2 regions of the Flavobacterium sp. GW823-FHT06G12 genome follow, and region 1 is predicted to be linked to the other one. Evidence: riboswitches for the same ligand, from Rfam matches in the RefSeq annotation. Region 1 holds a riboswitch; the other holds the start of a gene.
The links. Region 1 has a riboswitch for S-adenosylmethionine ahead of AC1Q5Z_RS11995 (alpha/beta fold hydrolase). Riboswitches for the same ligand answer to the same signal wherever they lie in the genome.

Region 1 (9,727 bases):
GTCTTCTTTAAAACAATATGCTCCACAAGTAGGTTATTTTACAACAGCTCAACAAAGTGCTATTGCATCGGCATCGACAATTGCGCAGATGCAGACCGCTTTGAATTTTGATGTTACTAATAATGAATTAGCTTACAGAGGACAGCAGAGAAGTGATTATAATATGAGTGTTGGTCAGTCAGAATTGGCTTCAGGACAAGCATATTACAATGCAAAATATCCTTTAACAGAAACAACTTCTTTGTATTCTTTTGGTGGAATATCGTATAGAAGCGGAAAATCATATGCCTTTAATAGATTGCCAAATGGTTCTGGAACTTTCACTCAAGTGTACCAAAACGGATTTTTGCCGGAAATTGAATCAAAAATTTTAGATGCTTCTGCAGCAGTTGGTGTAACTACGCAATTATTTGGATTTGATACTGATTTAAGCACAAATTTAGGAACAAACTCTTTTAATTATGATGTAAATAATTCCATCAATGCAACTTTAGGGACAAATTCTCCTTTTAGTTTTGATGCAGGAAAAGTTTCGTTTTTACAAAGCACAACCAATTTGGATTTTAGTAAAAAACTAGACGTTCTTTCTGGACTGAATGTTGCTTTTGGAGGTGAATTCAGATATGAAAACTACGAAATTAAAGCAGGAGAAGAAGCTTCTTACGGATTGTATGATGTAAACGGAAATTTAGTTTCTGGAATTTTGCCAAGCAATTCACCATTGATAGTAACTGACTTCTTTGGAAACAAACGTGGAGCAGGAGCGCAAGGATTTTCAGGATTTCAGCCTTCGGATGCTAAAGAAAAAAACAGAAAAAGTGGTGCTGCTTATGTTGATTTAGAATTGAATGCCACTGAAAAATGGCTTATAAATGGAGCTGCGCGTTATGAAAATTATTCGGATTTTGGAAATACGGTCACTTTTAAACTGGCTTCTCTTTTAAAATTAAATGATAATATCAATTGGAGAATTTCTGGACAGACAGGTTTTAGAGCGCCGTCTTTACAGCAAAGATATTTTGAGTCAAGTTCTACTCAGTTTATAAACGGTTCTCCATATCAAGTGGGGTATTTTACAAACGATTCGCAAGCAGCAAAAAGCATTGGAATTGAAAGTTTAAAACCAGAAAAATCAAAAAGCATCAGTACAGGATTTACATTCAAAATTCCTGAAGCTAACATAACCATTGCAACTGATGCTTATTTTACAAGAATCAACGACAGAATTGTATTGTCTGGACAATATTCTAGACCAACAGATGCGCAAATTGGTGCTGCAACTTCGCCAGAACAGGCAGAGGCGTTGACTTTATTTCAGCAAGCATTTGATTTGAAAGGAGTAGAAAGAGCTTCATTCTGGACAAACGGAATTGATTCTGAAACAAAAGGAATTGATTTGGTAATTTCTCAGAAATACGATGTAATTCAGGATTTCACAATTAGAAACGATTTTGCATTTAGTTTCAACGAAACCAAAAGAGTAGGCGATTTGCATATTCCAAAATCTATCGTAGATGCAGGTGGAGAACCGTATATTTATTCATTCTTTCCAGAATCAAGCCGAGTATATTTAGAAGAAGCAATTCCGAAAGTAAAGGCCAATTTGATGACAACATTCAGCATTAAAAAACTGGATATTTATTTAAGAAACAGCTATTTCGGAAAAGTTACAGACCCAGGAGCAACAGATGTGAATTTAGACGGATTTTCTTCTGTGTACGAACATCCGGAATACAGCGCAAAATTGGTTACAGATTTATCTTTAGGATATCAGATCAACAAGCATTTTAGAGCTACAATTGGAGTTAATAATATAGGAGATGTTTATCCAGACAGAAATAATCCTGCAACTCCTGCATTTACAAACACAACGCCAACTTTGTCGCCAGCGCCAAGTACAGATTTGACAAATGCGAATCAGTTTGCGTATTCAAGAGCAGTTTCTCAATTCGGATTAAACGGAAGATTTGGTTTTGCTCGTTTGAGCTTTAAATTCTAATTAAATAAATTTCTTTCAAGTCTTTATTTGAAAGGCTTGAAAGAAATTTCAAAAAAAAATATTACAAAATTTCAATTTTAATTTGGTCGTTAAAAAAATACTTATTACATTTACTCTATCGAATTAGTCGAATTTAAAAAATAGTAGAATTCAAATTTTAAATAAAAATGAAAACAATAGCAAAAAGAAATATGATGTGTTGTAAGATGATGCAAATGTGCATCCCAATTTGCTGTTGCCAAAAGTGAAAGAGACAATCTTTGTTATAGTTAAACTATAAGCCCTTTTGGTCGCCATCCGAAAGGGCTTTTTTATTTCCAACATTTTAAATTTTAAATCATGAATACACTAGATATAAATACAATCGCATTTCAATACTTATTAAGAAATAATAATTCGGAAGAGACATCGACTGAAACGCTAAAATATGATCCTGCACAGCAGACAAAAACACAAAAATCATTACTATTTCATTTATATGATCTTGAAGAAGAAGCTGAAGATATTTTAGCTTAAATCAATTTTAAAAATCAATATCAATTACAATATAAAACGTATTAAAAATACCTAAAAACTAAGAAATCATGAGCACACAAAAATTTGCAACAAACGCATTACACGCAGGACACGACGTAACTAAAAACGCAGGAACAAGAGCCGTGCCTATTTATCAGACATCATCATATGTATTTAATAACGCCGATCATGCAGCCAATTTATTTGGTCTTGCCGAAGCTGGATTTATCTACACGAGATTAAACAACCCGACAAACGATATTTTAGAACAGCGTCTTGCAGCGCTTGAAGGCGGAATTGGAGCTGTTGTTACGGCTTCTGGAGCATCGGCAATTTCTACAACTTTATTGACTTTGCTAAAAGCAGGAGATCATATCGTAGCGTCAAATAGTTTATACGGAGGAACTTATAATCTTCTAAAAGTTACCTTGCCAAGATTAGGAATTACTACCACATTTGTAGATCCTTCAAAACCAGAAAATTTCACCAAAGCAGCAAAAGAAAACACAAGAGCTTTTTTTGTTGAGTCTCTAGGAAATCCAAAATTAGATGTATTAGACTTAAAAGCAATTTCGGCAGAAGCCAAAGCATTCAAAGTACCATTTATAGTAGACAATACAGTTGCGACACCTTATTTATTAAACCCAATTAAATATGGTGCCGATATTGTAATTCACTCCTTAACTAAATATATCGCAGGAAACGGAACTTCATTAGGAGGCGTTATCGTTGATGCTGGAAACTTTGATTGGGCAAACGGAAAATTCCCGGAATTTACCGAGCCATCTGCAGGATACCACGGATTAGTATATCATGAAGCCTTAGGAAATGCGGCTTTTATAGCAAAAGCTCGAATAGAAGGTCTGCGTGATTTTGGTTCTGCTTTGAGTCCATTTAATGCTTTTCAGATTATTCAGGGACTAGAAACACTTCCAATTCGAATCAAGAAACACAGTGAAAATGCTTTGGCTCTAGCTGAATGGTTAGAAAAACAAGATGAGGTAGTCTGGGTAAATTATCCAGGTTTAAAATCAAATAAATATTTTGATCTGGCTAAAGAATATTTGCCAGAAGGTCAAAGCGGCATTATCACTTTTGGATTAAAAGGAGGTTTTGATGCAGCTAAGAAAGTGGTAGACGATACAAAATTGTTCTCTTTGCTGGCCAATATTGGTGACACAAAATCACTGATTATTCACCCAGCAAGTACAACACACCAGCAATTGACAGAAGCAGAACAAATAGAAACTGGAGTTTCTAAAGATTTGATTCGTCTGTCTGTGGGAATTGAAGATATTGAAGATTTAATTGCTGATCTTCAGACTGTTTTTGAGAACGTTTCGCTTTCTCAATTCAGCATCAATAAAAATTAGGTTTTTTTGTTTTTTGTTTGAAAAATTGCCTTTAGCGAGTGGTTTTGCTAAAGGTAATTTTTTATGAAAAACACCATTATAAAATTTAAACCATATAGGGAATATAAGTGCATTTTGTAGAGACGCACTGCAGTGCGTCTACCTTGATAAACGTTTGGATATTAAATGAACTTACATCACTTATATGGTTTTAAAAAATTAAAATGTTAGAAATTATGTCAAAGCTTAAAATAAACATTATCCTTTTCGGAATTGGAAATATCGGAAGTACTTTGATTAATCAAATTATTGAAAGTCAAGAGTTTTTTCTGGAAAGTAAAAACGTCGATTTTCATTTTCCAATAATAACCAATTCGACGGTTGCCTTTTTTGAGAAAGAAGGTGTTGGTTATGCTTGGGAAACCAATTTTAGACAATTGGCTGTTCCTTTTAAAGTAGAAGATATTGTCGAATTTGCACAAGAAAATGAATTCGAAAACTTGATTGCTGTAGACGCAACAGCCAGCGATGAATTGGTGAAGCATTACAATACGTTAATTAAAAACGGATTCAATATTGTAGCAGTAAACAAAAAAGCCAATACGCTTCCGATTGACTTATATAAAGAACTAAGAGCAGATCTTAAAAAGTATGACAAGGAGTTTTTGTACGAAACGTCGGTTGAAACTGGAATTCCTGTTTTGCAGACCTTAAGAGATCTATATTATTCTGGAGAAAAAATCACTACGATTCGAGGGGTTTTCTCTGATAATTTGAGTTATGTCTTTAATCGATTTTCATCAGAAGATGTTTCGTTTTCGTCTGTTTTGAAAGATGCGAGCCTTTTAGGTTTAATGAAATCTAATTTTAAAGAAGATCTGTCTGGAAACGATTCTGCAAGAAAGCTTCTGATATTGGCCAGAGAAATAGGAAAAGATTTTGAGTTTTCAGACATTACAATCAAGCCCTTTATAACCGAAGAGCATTTGGAGAAAAATGGAGTGCTAAACAAAGATGCTGTCGATAAATCTTTTAAAATCGCCAAAATTACTCAAGCAGAAAATCATGTATTGAGATATGTAGGAGAGTTTGATGTAGAAAAAGGCACTTTAGAAGTCAAATTAATTTCGGAACCAATAAATTCTCCAATAGGACAATTAAAAGGTTCTGATACCATTTTTGAAATTTTCACTAAATCTTATGCAGATATTCCAATCGTAATTCAGAGCGCTCCACCTTGCAAACAAGCAATTTCTAGAGGAATTATAACCGATATTCTGAAAATTGCGGAGCGAATTAGGAGTAAAGAAGCCGTTTGGCTGTAATTTTTTAGTTAAAAAAAATATAAAAGAGAAAAAAGTTCTTTGATAAATTGATTTGTCAAATGGAATTATGAAGGAAAATTGGCTTGTTTTGTAAGTTTTTTACTTGTGTTATTTCGTTTTCGTTTTTGTAAGATGTTTTTTAACGTTAAAAAACACATTTTCAACGGATTTTGTAATTAAATTCTTGAATTTTATTTGTGTAATAAGAAAAATATTTGCATATTTGTTATACCCAAAAACTACTAGAAATCAAATGAACTTAAAAGTCAACAAAATGTTTTGTGCCATTTCGGTTAAGACCGAGGCGGGGGTGTCTATTGCTAAAAAATTGTAAGAATACAATAATAATATAGTAAAAGCCTCCTAAGAAATATTTTAGGAGGCTTTTTAATTTACAACAAATGCAGAATTTAAATAAAATACAATATAAATCACAGATGAATAAATCCTTACAGATGAACACTAAGATGTTTGCTGTCGCGCTTATTTGCGTGAACGTCTGTTGATACTAAAAGTATAAATGAGTTTAAAAACTTAAACCCTTTTGGTATCTAAAAATCCAAAAGGGTTTTTTTATTCTAGAAAATGACTTAACAAAAAGATAAACGAGAAATAAAGATTATAAAACACAACTTAACTAAAACTTAATATCATGAGCAAATTGAACTACTTCGCAGAAAAAATTTCTAAATTGAAAAACAGAAGGACAAAAAATAGTAATCCGCCGCCAACAAATGAATTGGCTCATCCAAGATTCGGAATCACAGAGGAAGATAAAAGCGCTGAGAAAAAAGTGCCAAATTCTTTATTGTTTTTGATGTATTCAAAAGAAAATGAAACGCTTTTTATCTAAACGGAAAAGCATCATAAATTTAGGGTAAAACCTGCTTAATTTTACTGGGCATTTTTGTTCGGTAAATTTTTGCGTATAATAGTTTTTGCTAAAATAAGTCTCAGAAATTTAACAAACACTTTTAGATAAAATTTGTTTGTTTGAGAAATTAGTAGTTAATTTGCACCGTTAAGTTCAAACACGTATTGAAATGTTATAAAGAAAGGACGAGGGATTAGACCCGATGAAGCCTTAGCAACCCTTCGGTAAAACGAAGAAGGTGCTACATTCTACCACGCCAAACGTGGAAAGATAACAACAAGATTTTTTCTAGTTAAACCTAGTTTTTCTTTCTAATATTTCCATATACAAATCAATAATACAACAGATTTGAAATTGGAAAATATACCAAATCCCATTATAATTCAAGATTTCATCACAGAAAGTGGTGCAACTTATCATTCTATACCATTAAGTTTTACGCTGGCAGGACAACCTTTGCACAGCGCGCCTATTGTTTTGGTTAACCATGCTTTAACTGGAAATTCGCAAGTTACTGGCGAAAACGGCTGGTGGAATGACTTGATTGGTGAAGGCAAAACCATTGATACTGCTGTTTATACCATTTTGGCTTTCGATATTCCAGGAAACGGAAGCAATTCCTTTTTAATTGACAACTATTTAGATTTTACAGCCAGAGACATTGCAAGAATCTTTATCGAGGGCGTAAAAACGTTAAATATCGAAAAGCTTTTTGCAGTTATCGGAGGTTCTGTTGGTGGCGGAATTGCTTGGGAAATTTTAGCATTAGCACCAAATATTACAGAAAATCTTATTCCGATTGCGAGTGACTGGAAATCGACTGATTGGCTTATTGCCAATTGCTTTTTACAAGAGCAAATTCTAAACAATTCTTCAAAACCAATCGAAGATGCCAGAATTCACGCAATGCTGTGCTACCGTTCGCCAGAATCATTCAAAGAAAAATTTCAGCGCACGATTAATCAAGACCTTTTGATTTTTAATATCGAAAGCTGGCTGGCGCATCACGGAAAAAAATTGCAGAAAAGATTTCAATTGTCTTCTTATAAATTAATGAATCAGTTGCTTAAAACAATTGATATTACTAGAAATAGTGAAAGTTTTGAAAACTTAATGTCTAAAACAAAAGCTTCAATTCACATTGTCGGAATCAATTCAGATTTGTTTTTTACAGCAAAAGAAAATGTAGAAACCTACGAAGAATTGAAGAAGTTTAAAGACAATGTTTTCTATAGCGAAATTGATTCGGTTCACGGACATGACGCTTTTTTAATCGAGTACAAACAATTAGATCATTTACTTGCCGACATTTTTAAGGCAGAAACAATAAAGAAATAAAATGAAAGTATTAAAATTTGGAGGTAAATCGTTAGCAAACGGAGAAGGACTTAACAAAGTTGTTTCAATCATTTCTGATAAAGTAAATCAAGGTGAAAAAATTGCCGTTGTAGTTTCTGCACGAGGAAATGCTACTGACGAATTAGAATTTATCTTAAGCATTGCTGCTAAAAACGGCAGTTACAAAGAATTATTAGAGAATTTTAAAAAATATCAAATATCAGATTACCCACAAGTTGATTTGTCTGAAGAATTTAGCGTTTTAGACAAGCTTTTTGAAGGTGTAAGCTTAATTGGAGATTACAGCAAAAAAATCAAAGATCAGATTTTGTCAAAAGGAGAATTGCTTTCAGCTAAATTATTGACAGCAATTTTACAGGAAAAAGGAATTCCTGCCAATTTTGTAGATACAAGAGATTTGCTGAAAACCGATTCTAAATTTGGTGATGCACAGCCTTTAGAGCAGCTTTCAAAGAAAAACGTAGTAAATTATTTTAAAGAACATAACGGCGAAACGGTTAATATAGTTACAGGCTTCATTGGCTCAAACAACAACAACGACACAACTACTTTAGGTAGAAATGGCAGTAACTATACCGCTTCGTTAATTGCAAATTATTTAAATGCAGAAGAATTACAGAACTTCACGCACGTAGATGGAATCTATACGGCAAATCCAGATTTAGTTGCCGATGCTAAGAAAATTGAATATTTATCGTTTAATGAAGCAAATGAGCTGGCAAATTTTGGAGCTACAATTTTGCATGCAAAAACGATTATTCCGTTATTAGAAAAAAACATTCCGTTACGAATTTTAAATACTTTCAACCACGAAAATCGCGGAACTTTAATTACATCAGATTCTTCTAAAGAAGGAATTAAAACACTTTCTGTTTTAGAAAATGTTTCTCTTGTAAATCTTGAAGGACGCGGACTGCTTGGAAAAGCTGGAGTAGATGCCAGAATTTTTAAAGTAATGGGTGATCACAATATCAGTGTGAGTATCATTTCGCAAGGTTCTTCAGAAAGAGGAATTGGACTTGTGGTAGCAACAGAAAAAGCTACTCTTGCGATGGTTGAATTAGAAAAAGAGTTTGAAAATGACTTTTATTCTAAAGATGTAAATCAAATCACAGTTACAGATAATGTATCTGTAATTTCGATTATTGGTCAGGATTTGAGTACTTTTCACAAACCATATACGGCTTTAATCAAAAATAAAATTGTTCCGATTTTGTTCAACAACACGGTAACGGGTAAAAACGTGAGTTTGGTTGTTAAAAAAGAGGAATTAAATAAAGCGCTTAACGTAATTCACGGAGAGATTTTTGGAGTTTCGAAGAAAATCAATATTGCGATTTTTGGTCACGGATTAGTTGGTGGAACTTTAATCAATCAGATTTTAGAATCGGCTGCAGCAATCGAAAAACGTAAAGACATTAAGCTGAATGTTTTCGCTATAGCGAATTCTAAAAAATTGCTTTTAAACAAATACGGTGTTAACAGTAATTGGAAGAATGAAATTGCAACTAAAGGTGAGGCTTATACAATCAAAGATATTATTGCTTACGCGAATGAACATCACTTAGAAAACTTAATTGCGATTGATAACACCGCAAGTGCGACTTTCGTTGAGAATTATATTCCACTTGTAGAAAGCAGTTTCGATTTGATTTCTTCAAATAAAGTGGCTAATACTTTGAGTTATGGTTTCTACAAGGAATTGAGAAAAGCTTTGGCAGAAAACCAAAAGAACTATTTATACGAAACCAATGTTGGTGCGGGATTACCATTAATTGATACCATTAAATTATTGCACCTTTCAGGAGAAAATATCACAAAAATTAAAGGAGTTTTCTCTGGAACATTGAGTTATTTATTCAATAATTTCTCTGCGAAAGATGCTCCATTTAGCGAAATTTTGCAGGAAGCAATTGATAACGGATATACAGAACCAGATCCGCGCGAAGATTTATGCGGAAATGACGTTGGTAGAAAATTATTAATTTTAGCTAGAGAATTAGACTTGCAAAACGAGTTTGAAGAAATTTCAATTCAAAACTTAATTCCAGAGCACTTACGTGAAGGAAGCGCTGCCGATTTCTTGACGAAATTAAAAGAATTCGATCCAATTTATGCTAAAATAAAAGCAGAACAACAGCCAAACCATGTTTTAAGATACATTGGTGAATTGTCTGGAGATTTGCAGAATGACAAAGGGAATCTAGAAGTTAAATTAGTTTCAGTGCCAAAAGATACTGCATTAGGCGGATTAAAAGGTTCAGATTCTTTCTTCGAAATCTATACAGAGTCTTATGGAGAT
Region 2 (9,727 bases), on a different contig from region 1:
CGTTTCTTTGCTCAATCCTCCTATTACATCAATATGGGGAGCTGTAATTATTTCATTCTCCACTAAATAATTCAATTCTGACAATCCTTTTTTATAGTAATCGTATTGCTTTTCAATTCCATACGCATAGTTTGAAATATTATGAATTGTAGCTCCTTTCGAAAAAAGTATACCGCGCGATTCTGCAGTAGAAAAGTTCGTAACATCAATATACTTTCCGTTTATTTTTAAAAGTTTTGCGGCTATTTCAGCAACATTATTTCCAACTAAATCTACTGCTATATCAAATTTTTTATTTCCATTTAAAACAAAAGCCGCTTCGTAAATTGCTTCTTTTCTGTAATTGATAACTTGTTCTGGTCTGACTCCAAGATTTAATAAAGATTTTATACTTTCTTCGTTTCCAGCTGTTACCACAAAATTGGTAAAACCTTTAGCGATAAGCAGTTTAATAAAAACGTTTCCTACTCCTCCAGCCGCACCTGTAATCAGTATCGAATCGGTTAATGCAACATTAATTCTCTTAAAAGACTGCAAAGCCGTAAGTCCAGCTGATGGAATTCCTGCCGCCTCTTCAAAAGAAATATCCTGAGGTTTCTTTACTGCAATTCCTTCTGGAACACAAATATATTCTGCATAAGTACCATTTGACCCCATACTTCCAGAACCGCAAAAAATAGCATCTCCAATTTTAAATTCCGTAACCTCAGCGCCAATTGCTGTAATTATACCCGAAAATTCTCTTCCTAAAATTGGCGAATGTATTAGCTTTCTTTCCGAGCCGTTTTCGGTCATTTGATAATCAATCGGATTAAATCCTGAAGCCATAATTTTTACCTGAATCTGATGTGGTTCAGGTTGTGGAATTGCTACTGTTTCCAGCTTAAATTCTCGGTTTTCCTGTAATACAATTGCTTTCATTTTTATCATTTTAGTTTACAAAAGTATCGCCGTAATGCTTTATTTTTGTTATGGGTTAACCCAAGGTAACCGGTTACCAAATAGATACTAGTATGGCAAAAATTAACGATAATGGAGTGCTTCGCGAAGCCAATTGTTCTGAAGAACTTATGGCAATGCGTGACAGTCTTGATGTTTTGGGCGGTAAATGGAAATTGATGATTCTAAGGTTTTTAACCAACAGAACGCATCAGGTGATTCATTTTAAAAAAATGCAACGTGAAATTGATGGTATTTCGGCTAAAATGCTCAGCAAAGAACTCAAAGAATTGGAGACCAATTTACTCATTACCAGATCTGAACAAAATACCAAACCAGCGACTGTCGTTTATGCCATTACCGAATATGGCAAATCGGTGCTTCCTGTTACCGAAACCTTAGTCAATTGGGGATTGGCGCATAGAGAAAAAATTATCGAATCGATTAGTAAATAAATTTTAAACACATAGAAAGATAGTTTTATCTATAAATACGTTTCAGTTGTTCAAAAACATAGCGATTTGAGAAACTAGTTTATTTCTAAGTCTTTTTACAAAATAGAAAAATCTATCTTTCTATGGGTAAAACCTAACAGGTTCTGAAAACCTGTTAGGACTACTACTAACTAATCTAACTTAAACCAATCTTTTACCTCTTTTTCTATATTATCTTTTATTTTGGGATTTTCAAATTCGTTTGAAACCGAATTGTATTCGTAATCTTTTTTCCATTTTTTATAATTCAACGCTACTTTTTCAATTGCGTCACAGATATAAAAAAGTTCTTCATTGGTCGTAATGGGATGCAAGGATAAACGAACCCAACCTGGTTTATTGGTCTGATTTCGCTGCAATAATTCATTGGTAATTTCAGCCGATTTCTTTTCATTGATATTGAAGAGATAATGCGCATAAGTACTGGCGCAAGACCAGCCCCCGCGAACCTGAATCCCGAAACGATCATTTAAAAGCCTTACAATCAAATTGTAGTGAATATCTTCGATTACAAAAGAAACACAGCCAATTCTTTCTGTTGTTAAATCTCCTAGAATAGATAATCCGGGAATTTTTTGTAGTCTAGAAAAACAGAGATCGAGCAATTCTTTTTCTCTATTTTTAATATTTTCCACTCCCATCTGCTCTTTTAATTCTAAAGCCAAAGCAGTTCTAATAACTTGCAGAAAACCTGGAGTTCCACCATCTTCTCTAACTTCTATAACATCGCTGTAACAATATTTCCCTAAAGGATTAGTCCATTTTACGTTGCCTCCACCTGGATTATCAGGAAAATCGGATTGGTATAATTTTTCATTGAAAACCAAAATACCGCAAGTTCCAGGTCCGCCTAAAAATTTATGAGGCGAAAAGAAAATCGCATCCAATTGTTCTTCTGGATCTTTTGGATGCATATTGATTTTGACATATGGTGCAGAAGCTGCAAAATCTACAAAACAAAGTCCGCCATTTTGATGCATAATTTTGGCCAATTCGTGATAGGGCGTAATAATTCCGGTAACATTCGAACAAGCCGTAAACGAACCTATTTTTAAGCTTCGATCGGCATATTTTTTAATTTCATCTGAAAGAACTTTTGGATCAACCAGATTGTTTTCATCTGGCGAAAGAATTACAACATCTGCATTAATTTCATACCACGGAACCTGATTGGAATGATGTTCCATATGCGTGATAAAAACAACTGGTTTATCTGTTTCCAATTCGTAGTTTTTTCGCACTCCGATAATACGCTGCAGTTTAGATAAAGCAGCCGTCATTCCGCTTCCTGTTGTAACTAAAACATCTGATTCGCTGGCATTAACCGCTTTTTTAATAATTTCTCTAGCGTGCTGATATGCATAAGTAGACGTTTTTCCTGTCTGACTAGAAAATGAATGCGTATTGGCTATCATTGGACCAATTTTATTGAGCATTATATCTTCGATCGGAGTGTATAATCTTCCACTCGCAACCCAGTCTGCATAAACTAGATTTTGTTCTCCGTAAACCGATTCAAAAGTATGCTCAATTCCTACTGTATTTTCTCTAAACTTAGAGAAGTGACACTCCGATTCTGTTGGTTTTGTTGTTGGCTCAATAGCATTCATATCCTTATCATTTTAAATTAACTAATTGTATTTTTTGTTGTGCTTTTTTTAGAATCAAATTTTATTCTCCAAAAGCGCTTTTAATGTAGACTGCAATTCTTCTCCGTGCAGGTTTTTGGCAACGATTATTCCTTTTGAATCCACTAAATAATTACCCGGAATTGCTCTTACACCATATAATTTGGCAACAGCACTGTTCCAGAAAAGCAAGTCAGAAACATGTGTCCATGTCAAATTATCGTCTTGAATTCCTTTAATCCAGTTTTCTTTCTTTTTATCTAATGAAATTGCTACAATATTGAATCCTTTATCATGAAATTCTTTGTAAGCCGATACAATATTTGGATTCTCTTTTCGGCATGGACCGCACCACGAAGCCCAAAAATCAACCAAAGTGTAGCCTTTTAAATTATCATAAAGGCGAACTGGCTTTCCATCAGGATCTTTGGCAGTAAAATCTGGGGCTTTTTTACCAACCGCCAATCCGTCTAATACGGTAACCAGTTCTTTTAGTTCTTTCACGTAAGTGATATTCTGAAGGCTTTTATCTAGTAAAGCAATATTTTGAGTAATTTGCTCTGGTGTTAATCTATACGACCAGTTTCTATATAATACATAAGCCGAAACAATAGATTTTGGATGTTCTGTAATGAATTTACTAATTTCAACATCTTTGGTCTTTTTATAGGTTTCAAACAAATCTTGAGAAGCCGAACCTTCAACCACAGAAGCCGTATAATACTTCTTCGGACTTAGTTTTACTGTTATCGGATCTTTTTCAAGAAAAATATACAATGGCGAACTTTCTGTATTGACGCTTAGACCGTATAATTCTGGCGTTTTTACTTTCGTTTTAAAACTAAAATTTCCGTCTTTTACTTTTGCAGAATCAATAGTCGTAAACATTTTATTGTGAAACTTCTGCAGGTAAACATATTGTGCCACTGTGTCGACAACAGTTCCTTTCAATTGTAAATTGCTTTCCTGAGCTTGAGTTTGAAGCGCTCCAAGAAACAAAGCAAAACCTAGTAGTATTTTTTTCATTTTATTTTTAGTGTTTTAAGATTAGACAAAAGAATTTTGTGCCAATGCCTAAAGCCATCAGCGCTATTGTTATTTTATAAAAGAAATCTGGAAAAGATTACTGTTTTAGAATTCAGAAAAAAGCAAAGCTATTTTCTTCAAAAATTGAATTCAAAAGTTCATAACCGGCATATAATATTGATTCTGCTTTCATTGTAATAAAAATTTTTAGTATGGATGATCTTAAACAGATTTACTGAAGAAATCTTTCTTATCTACCCGCACACGGCGGAAGGATTTAGCACCTTATTCGGCAACAGGTTGCTAAGACTTCATTGGGCCTATTCCCTCAGTCTTTCTGGATAAGTATCATTATATAACTTTTCTGCGATACAAATATATATTAATTCTATCTAATTAGTCAAGTTTAAAAGATGATTTTTTTATTTTTTTATTTAAAAAATACTTTTACAAATTTCAAACACATGAAAATCAAAGCATTAAATTGGAAAAACATTATTTAGGAACGGCATTTTTTATAAAAGAAATTCATACGTTTTACTCTCAAAAGAGAAAAAACATTATTTATTCTGGAAGAAAAACGTGCAAATATTTATTTTTTTCAAGGCTAGAAAGACCTTCTTTCAGTCCGTTTTTGAGGTTTGAAGTAATTAATCCCAACACTTGTTTTAGATCATTGAAATTATTGGGTTTCACAAAATAACAGACAGCACCCAAATTGGCAGCGGCATCCATGTCATTTTTATATGACGAAGTCGAAATCATTATTACAGGAATGTCTTTATAATGTTCCTCTGCCTTTAATTGTTTTAAACATTCCCAGCCATTCATAATCGGCATATTTAAATCTAAGAAAACTACGACTGGCACTTTATCTTGAGCTTTCAACAATTTTAGCACTCCGCTTCCATTTTCAGAACAATGGCAAACAATACTTTCATCTATCTCCGCCAATGCTTCACAGAACATTTCTGCATCGTCCTTATCATCATCAGCTAATAAAATCATATTTTCTCCCATAATTAAATGTCTTTTGCTTTTTGTACAAACGGCAAGGTAATAATAAAAATAGCTCCTTTATTAGAAATTCCTGTTGCAGTAATGCTTCCGCCATGACGTTCGGCTATTTTTTTGCAAAGTGACAAACCTAGACCTGTGCCTTCGTATCGATCCTTAGAATTTAATCGCGTAAAAGTTTCAAAAATGCGCCCTGTTTGATCAAGGTCAAAACCAATTCCGTTATCCTCTACCGTAATTATGGCCACTTTATTACCTGCTTCAATTTGTTCTGTTGCTGTAATATTAATTTGAGGCGGAATGTTTTCTTGGGCGAATTTAATAGAATTATTAATTAGATTATAAAACAGCTGATATAGCAATACCGAAGCTCCTTCTATAACTGGAAGCTCTTCAAAATAAATTTTGCCATTTGCTTCCTGAAGCGCAATTTCAAGATCATTTTCTATGTTTTTAATCACTTCGTTTAAATCGACTATTGTTGTTTTTTGCGAATCGGCATTCATTTTAGAATACGCAAGAACACCATCAATCATATTAAACATACGATCTGCTGCAACATGAATTCGTTCAATATATTTTGATGAAGATTCGTCTAACTGCTCTTCCATATGCTCTTCTAAGCGGCTCAAAAAAGTCTTTATTTTTCGAACAGGCTCTTTTAAATCGTGCGAAGCAACGTGAGCAAACTGCTGTAAATCTTCATTAGAACGCTGTAATTCTTTTGTACGATCTGCTACTAGAATTTCTAGTTTTTCGGTCGTAGACTTTTGTTCATGAATATCGGTACAAGTTCCAAACCAATTAGTAAGCACCCCTTCTTTATCTCTAATAGGAAGCGCTTTACTTAAAAACCAGCGGTATTCGCCTGTATTTGCATTTCTTAAGCGAAACTCTATCTGATAAGGAAATTCTGCACGAACACTTTCGTACCATCTTTTAGAAACCAAATACACATCATCGGGATGCAATTTTGAAATCCAGCTCGAATCTCCAAATTCATGTTCTTCAAAACCTGTATATTCGTACCAGCGACTGTTGTAGTAATCGACAAAACCATCTGGATCTGCTGTCCAAATAATTTGAGGAATAAGATCTGCAAGCTGTCTAAACTTTTCTTCGCTTTCTGTGATAACGTTTTGAAGTTCTTTCTGCGAAGTAATATCACTTGATGCTCCAAACCATTCGATAATTTTTTCTTGATCGTCTAATATCGGAACTACTCTTGAAAAAACCCATCTAACAGAATCGTCCTCATTAACTGCTTTATGTTCCATTTCAAAAATGGATTTTTCGACAATCGATTTAGAAATAAGGTCAACGGCTTGTCGCAAATCTGTAGTATGAATAAACTTATCCAACCAATTGATACCACGTTCTCCCGAATTAGACAAGCCTCCTTCTCCTTCCAAATTTTGCATAATCATCCAATCGGCATCCATTCGATAAACCAAGTCTGATGATGCGTTGACTAAAGCTCGAAAACGGCTTTCGCTTTCTTCCATTTTTTGGCGCGCCACAACTTGTTGTGTAACCTCAACCGCTACTTGAATCATTCCTGTTATTTCTCCATCTTCAATTAACGGACGATAAGCCAAGTTATAATAATAGTCTTTTAATTCTCCTGTTCGATTATGCGGAACCAAAACTTCACTTTGGTCAAAAGGAATTCCTTCGTTGTAAACCTTTAAAACCTGTTCCCAAACATATTGTCCTTCCAGTTCTGGCAAGACATCAATCAAGCGCATTCCGATAATTTCTTCTCCGCGACCAATCATTTGCAACATATGCTTATTGATTTGCTCAATTACAAGATTATCGCCTCGCAACACTAACGTTGGTGCCGGTGTTTGATGAATCATTTTACGGAAACGATTCTCACTTTGCTGCAATTTTTCTTCAGCTTGTTTGCTTTCTGTAATATCCCTTGTAGTTCCTGCGACAAACTCTACTTCTCCTTTTTCATTAAAAACAGGAACAAAAATATAATCGTAAATTCTTCTTCCCAATTCAGCATGAGGAAAAGAAACCGTTCCTCGAATTGGTTTTCTCTCAGAAATCACAGTATCTATTTCTTTTTCGTGCATTTCGGCATGCCAATCTTCGTAACCATTTTCAATTAAACCGCGTCCAATAGAGTCTTCTGCCGTTTTTCCCCACATGCTCAACAAAGCTTTGTTTGCATAGGCAAACTTATAATCGCGATCAAATACATAAACCAAATCTGGTGTCCCATTTAATATAGAATCATAAAGTCTTTTTTGTTTTTCTGCATCAATCAATGCATTATTCAGAGCAGTTTCGGCATGCTTCTTTTCGGTAACATCTTCCATTGTCACGACTAACATTTCGTCTTGTTTTACAACAGTAAATCCGAAACATTGTTTTCCATTTTCATCGCCGTACCATTGCTCAAAATTGGCTGCAATGCCAGTTTCTGTCGTTTCAATAAATTGCTCCAAAATATTGGTTCCTTCTATTTTAGAGAAAACTGTACTGAATCTTTTGCCTTTGTAGTCTTTATTATCGATCCAGTTTATAATACAAGAATTAAACAACAATATTGAAAAATCTTCGACTTTGTCTTTATTATCGTACAAAGATTTTAAAACTGCAATTCCATTAGGTGCAGAATTAAAAACGGTCTGAAAAAGCTCTAAATTACTTATTAGCTCCATTATCGTACTGAGTGATAGTTTTCTAAAGTTGTTTTATAGTGTAAAAGGCATGTAAATTGTTAATTTCCTTCTCAAATATAGAGAAAAACGCTTTTACTTTAAACATTTGTTAAAAATGATTTTGATTTAATAAGACATCTTTAAACACCCTCATTAATCTTCTATTAATGCATAGTAACAAAAAAGCTGAATCGTTAGTATTCAGCTTTTCGTTTTATGCATTTACTAGCAATTACTTCTTAATAGAATCAGTCTTAACTGTTGCTGTTGTGTCTATATCGACTGTATCCATGTCTGGTCCTACAGTGTCCATTGTTTTTTGAATAGAATCATTTTCATATGAATCTATTGTAGTGCTTTCGTTCTTTTTACAAGAAAATGATAATCCTGCCAAAAAAACTAAGAGGGCAATTTTTATTTTTATTTGCTTTTTCATAATCGTATATTTTTAATTGAATATTTTCTTCTTTAAATATTATAAAAATAGCGATTTCAGCCTTTAGTTCTTTTACACAATTTTTATAACTTGTTATATATCAATAAATTTACTTTATAAAAATGCTAAACTAGTAATAAAAAAGAGCAGAAGTTTTTCTGCTCTTTTTTATCATTTTTAATCTATTTTAGTTGCATCATTTTCGGCAATATCTCTATTGAAATTATTTTTATGCCTAAGTTCTTCATAATCGGCATCATCTCCCCAATCGCCTGTGTTTTGTTGATGAATAGGATGATTTTCTTCGTTTAGCAGTTCCTGTTTGTTTTCATCATTTGGAAAATACATATGGTATCCTAAGATTGGATCCCAATTTGATTCTTGAGTACGATCAATACCATCTTGGAATAAATCGTTTTGTTCATTTCTTGTATCCATTTTCTATAATTTTATACTCTCAAAAATTGAAAGCCCGATTATTATTTCATTCCTAAGTTAGTAAAATTCAATAAATTAAACCATAACTACTTATATCATTTAACGAAAAATTTACATGATTTGCTTATAGACTTTCAATTGATTTTTGATTTAACCAATAGTCTCCAATAAAATGTCTAAGAATAATAATTACCTTTAGATTCCTCAAAACACCAATTATGACTGAGATTTTTAAAATGTTTAAGATTACGGCTGCCGAATCTGAAAAAATTATGCAATCGGTAAATGAACCTCATGCGCATGATTTTGAAGAACTCATAATTGGAAATAAAGGCCAGCTAGAACATTTCATAGATTTTCAGTCCAAATTGATTGAAGCGCCTTTTATTAGTTTTGTGACTCAAGGAAAAATTCATCGCGCAAAACCTCTCATAAAAGATGGAGATTGCGATATGTGGGTTTTACGATTTAAAAGCGAATTCATCGCTGAAACTACCTTCAGTCTTTATGCTTCTTTTCATGACAAAGCGAATATTAGCTTGCAAAGTAATTATTGTTTTGAAAAACTAGATACCATCTGTAAAATTATTTTTGATGAATACGAACAAGAAGCTCCTGATCTTGCCGTTATCAAACAATTATTGAGCGCGCTTTTTACCATTATCGAATCGGAAAGACGAAAGCTGAATTTAGATAACGCTGAATCGAAAAAAATTCAGAGTTCTACTTTCAAAAACTTTTTGAGGTTATTAGAACAGCATTACAAAGAATCTAAAGATGTAAATTTTTACGCAGAAAAACTCTTTATGACTTCGCGCAACTTAAATATTATCTGCCAAAATATTTTACAGCAAAGTGTTTCGGAAATTATTGAAACTAGAAAATTAACCGAAGCCAAAAACTTATTAATGACAACAGATAAAAACATTGCCGAAATAGGTTACGAACTCGGATTTAATGAAAAAACCTATTTTACGCACGCTTTTAAACGAAAAGCAGGAATGACTCCAACAGAATTTAGAGAAGAAATGAAAAAGCTTCTTTCTTAAAAACACAACCTTTCTTCCGAAA

Region 2: linked by a shared signal. The riboswitch ahead of AC1Q5Z_RS17035 (redoxin domain-containing protein) and the one ahead of AC1Q5Z_RS11995 (alpha/beta fold hydrolase) in region 1 are both predicted to bind S-adenosylmethionine.

Annotation. Positions count from the first base shown of each region.
Region 1 covers NZ_JBXAHE010000002.1:1,166,944-1,176,670, forward strand. The annotation lists gene AC1Q5Z_RS11970 (TonB-dependent receptor plug domain-containing protein) at 1-1,999, shown strand, start outside; gene AC1Q5Z_RS11975 (hypothetical protein) at 2,339-2,515, shown strand; gene AC1Q5Z_RS11980 (O-acetylhomoserine aminocarboxypropyltransferase/cysteine synthase family protein) at 2,584-3,888, shown strand; gene AC1Q5Z_RS11985 (homoserine dehydrogenase family protein) at 4,104-5,192, shown strand; gene AC1Q5Z_RS11990 (hypothetical protein) at 5,845-6,045, shown strand; SAM riboswitch class I at 6,236-6,343, shown strand; gene AC1Q5Z_RS11995 (alpha/beta fold hydrolase) at 6,421-7,404, shown strand; gene thrA (bifunctional aspartate kinase/homoserine dehydrogenase I) at 7,406-9,727, shown strand, end outside.
Region 2 covers NZ_JBXAHE010000004.1:329,234-338,960, reverse strand. The annotation lists gene AC1Q5Z_RS17050 (NADP-dependent oxidoreductase) at 1-921, opposite strand, end outside; gene AC1Q5Z_RS17045 (winged helix-turn-helix transcriptional regulator) at 1,014-1,394, shown strand; gene AC1Q5Z_RS17040 (aminotransferase class V-fold PLP-dependent enzyme) at 1,565-3,043, opposite strand; gene AC1Q5Z_RS17035 (redoxin domain-containing protein) at 3,098-4,087, opposite strand; SAM riboswitch class I at 4,335-4,435, opposite strand; gene AC1Q5Z_RS17030 (response regulator) at 4,652-5,107, opposite strand; gene AC1Q5Z_RS17025 (PAS domain-containing sensor histidine kinase) at 5,110-7,782, opposite strand; gene AC1Q5Z_RS17020 (hypothetical protein) at 8,015-8,218, opposite strand; gene AC1Q5Z_RS17015 (hypothetical protein) at 8,396-8,656, opposite strand; gene AC1Q5Z_RS17010 (helix-turn-helix domain-containing protein) at 8,875-9,705, shown strand.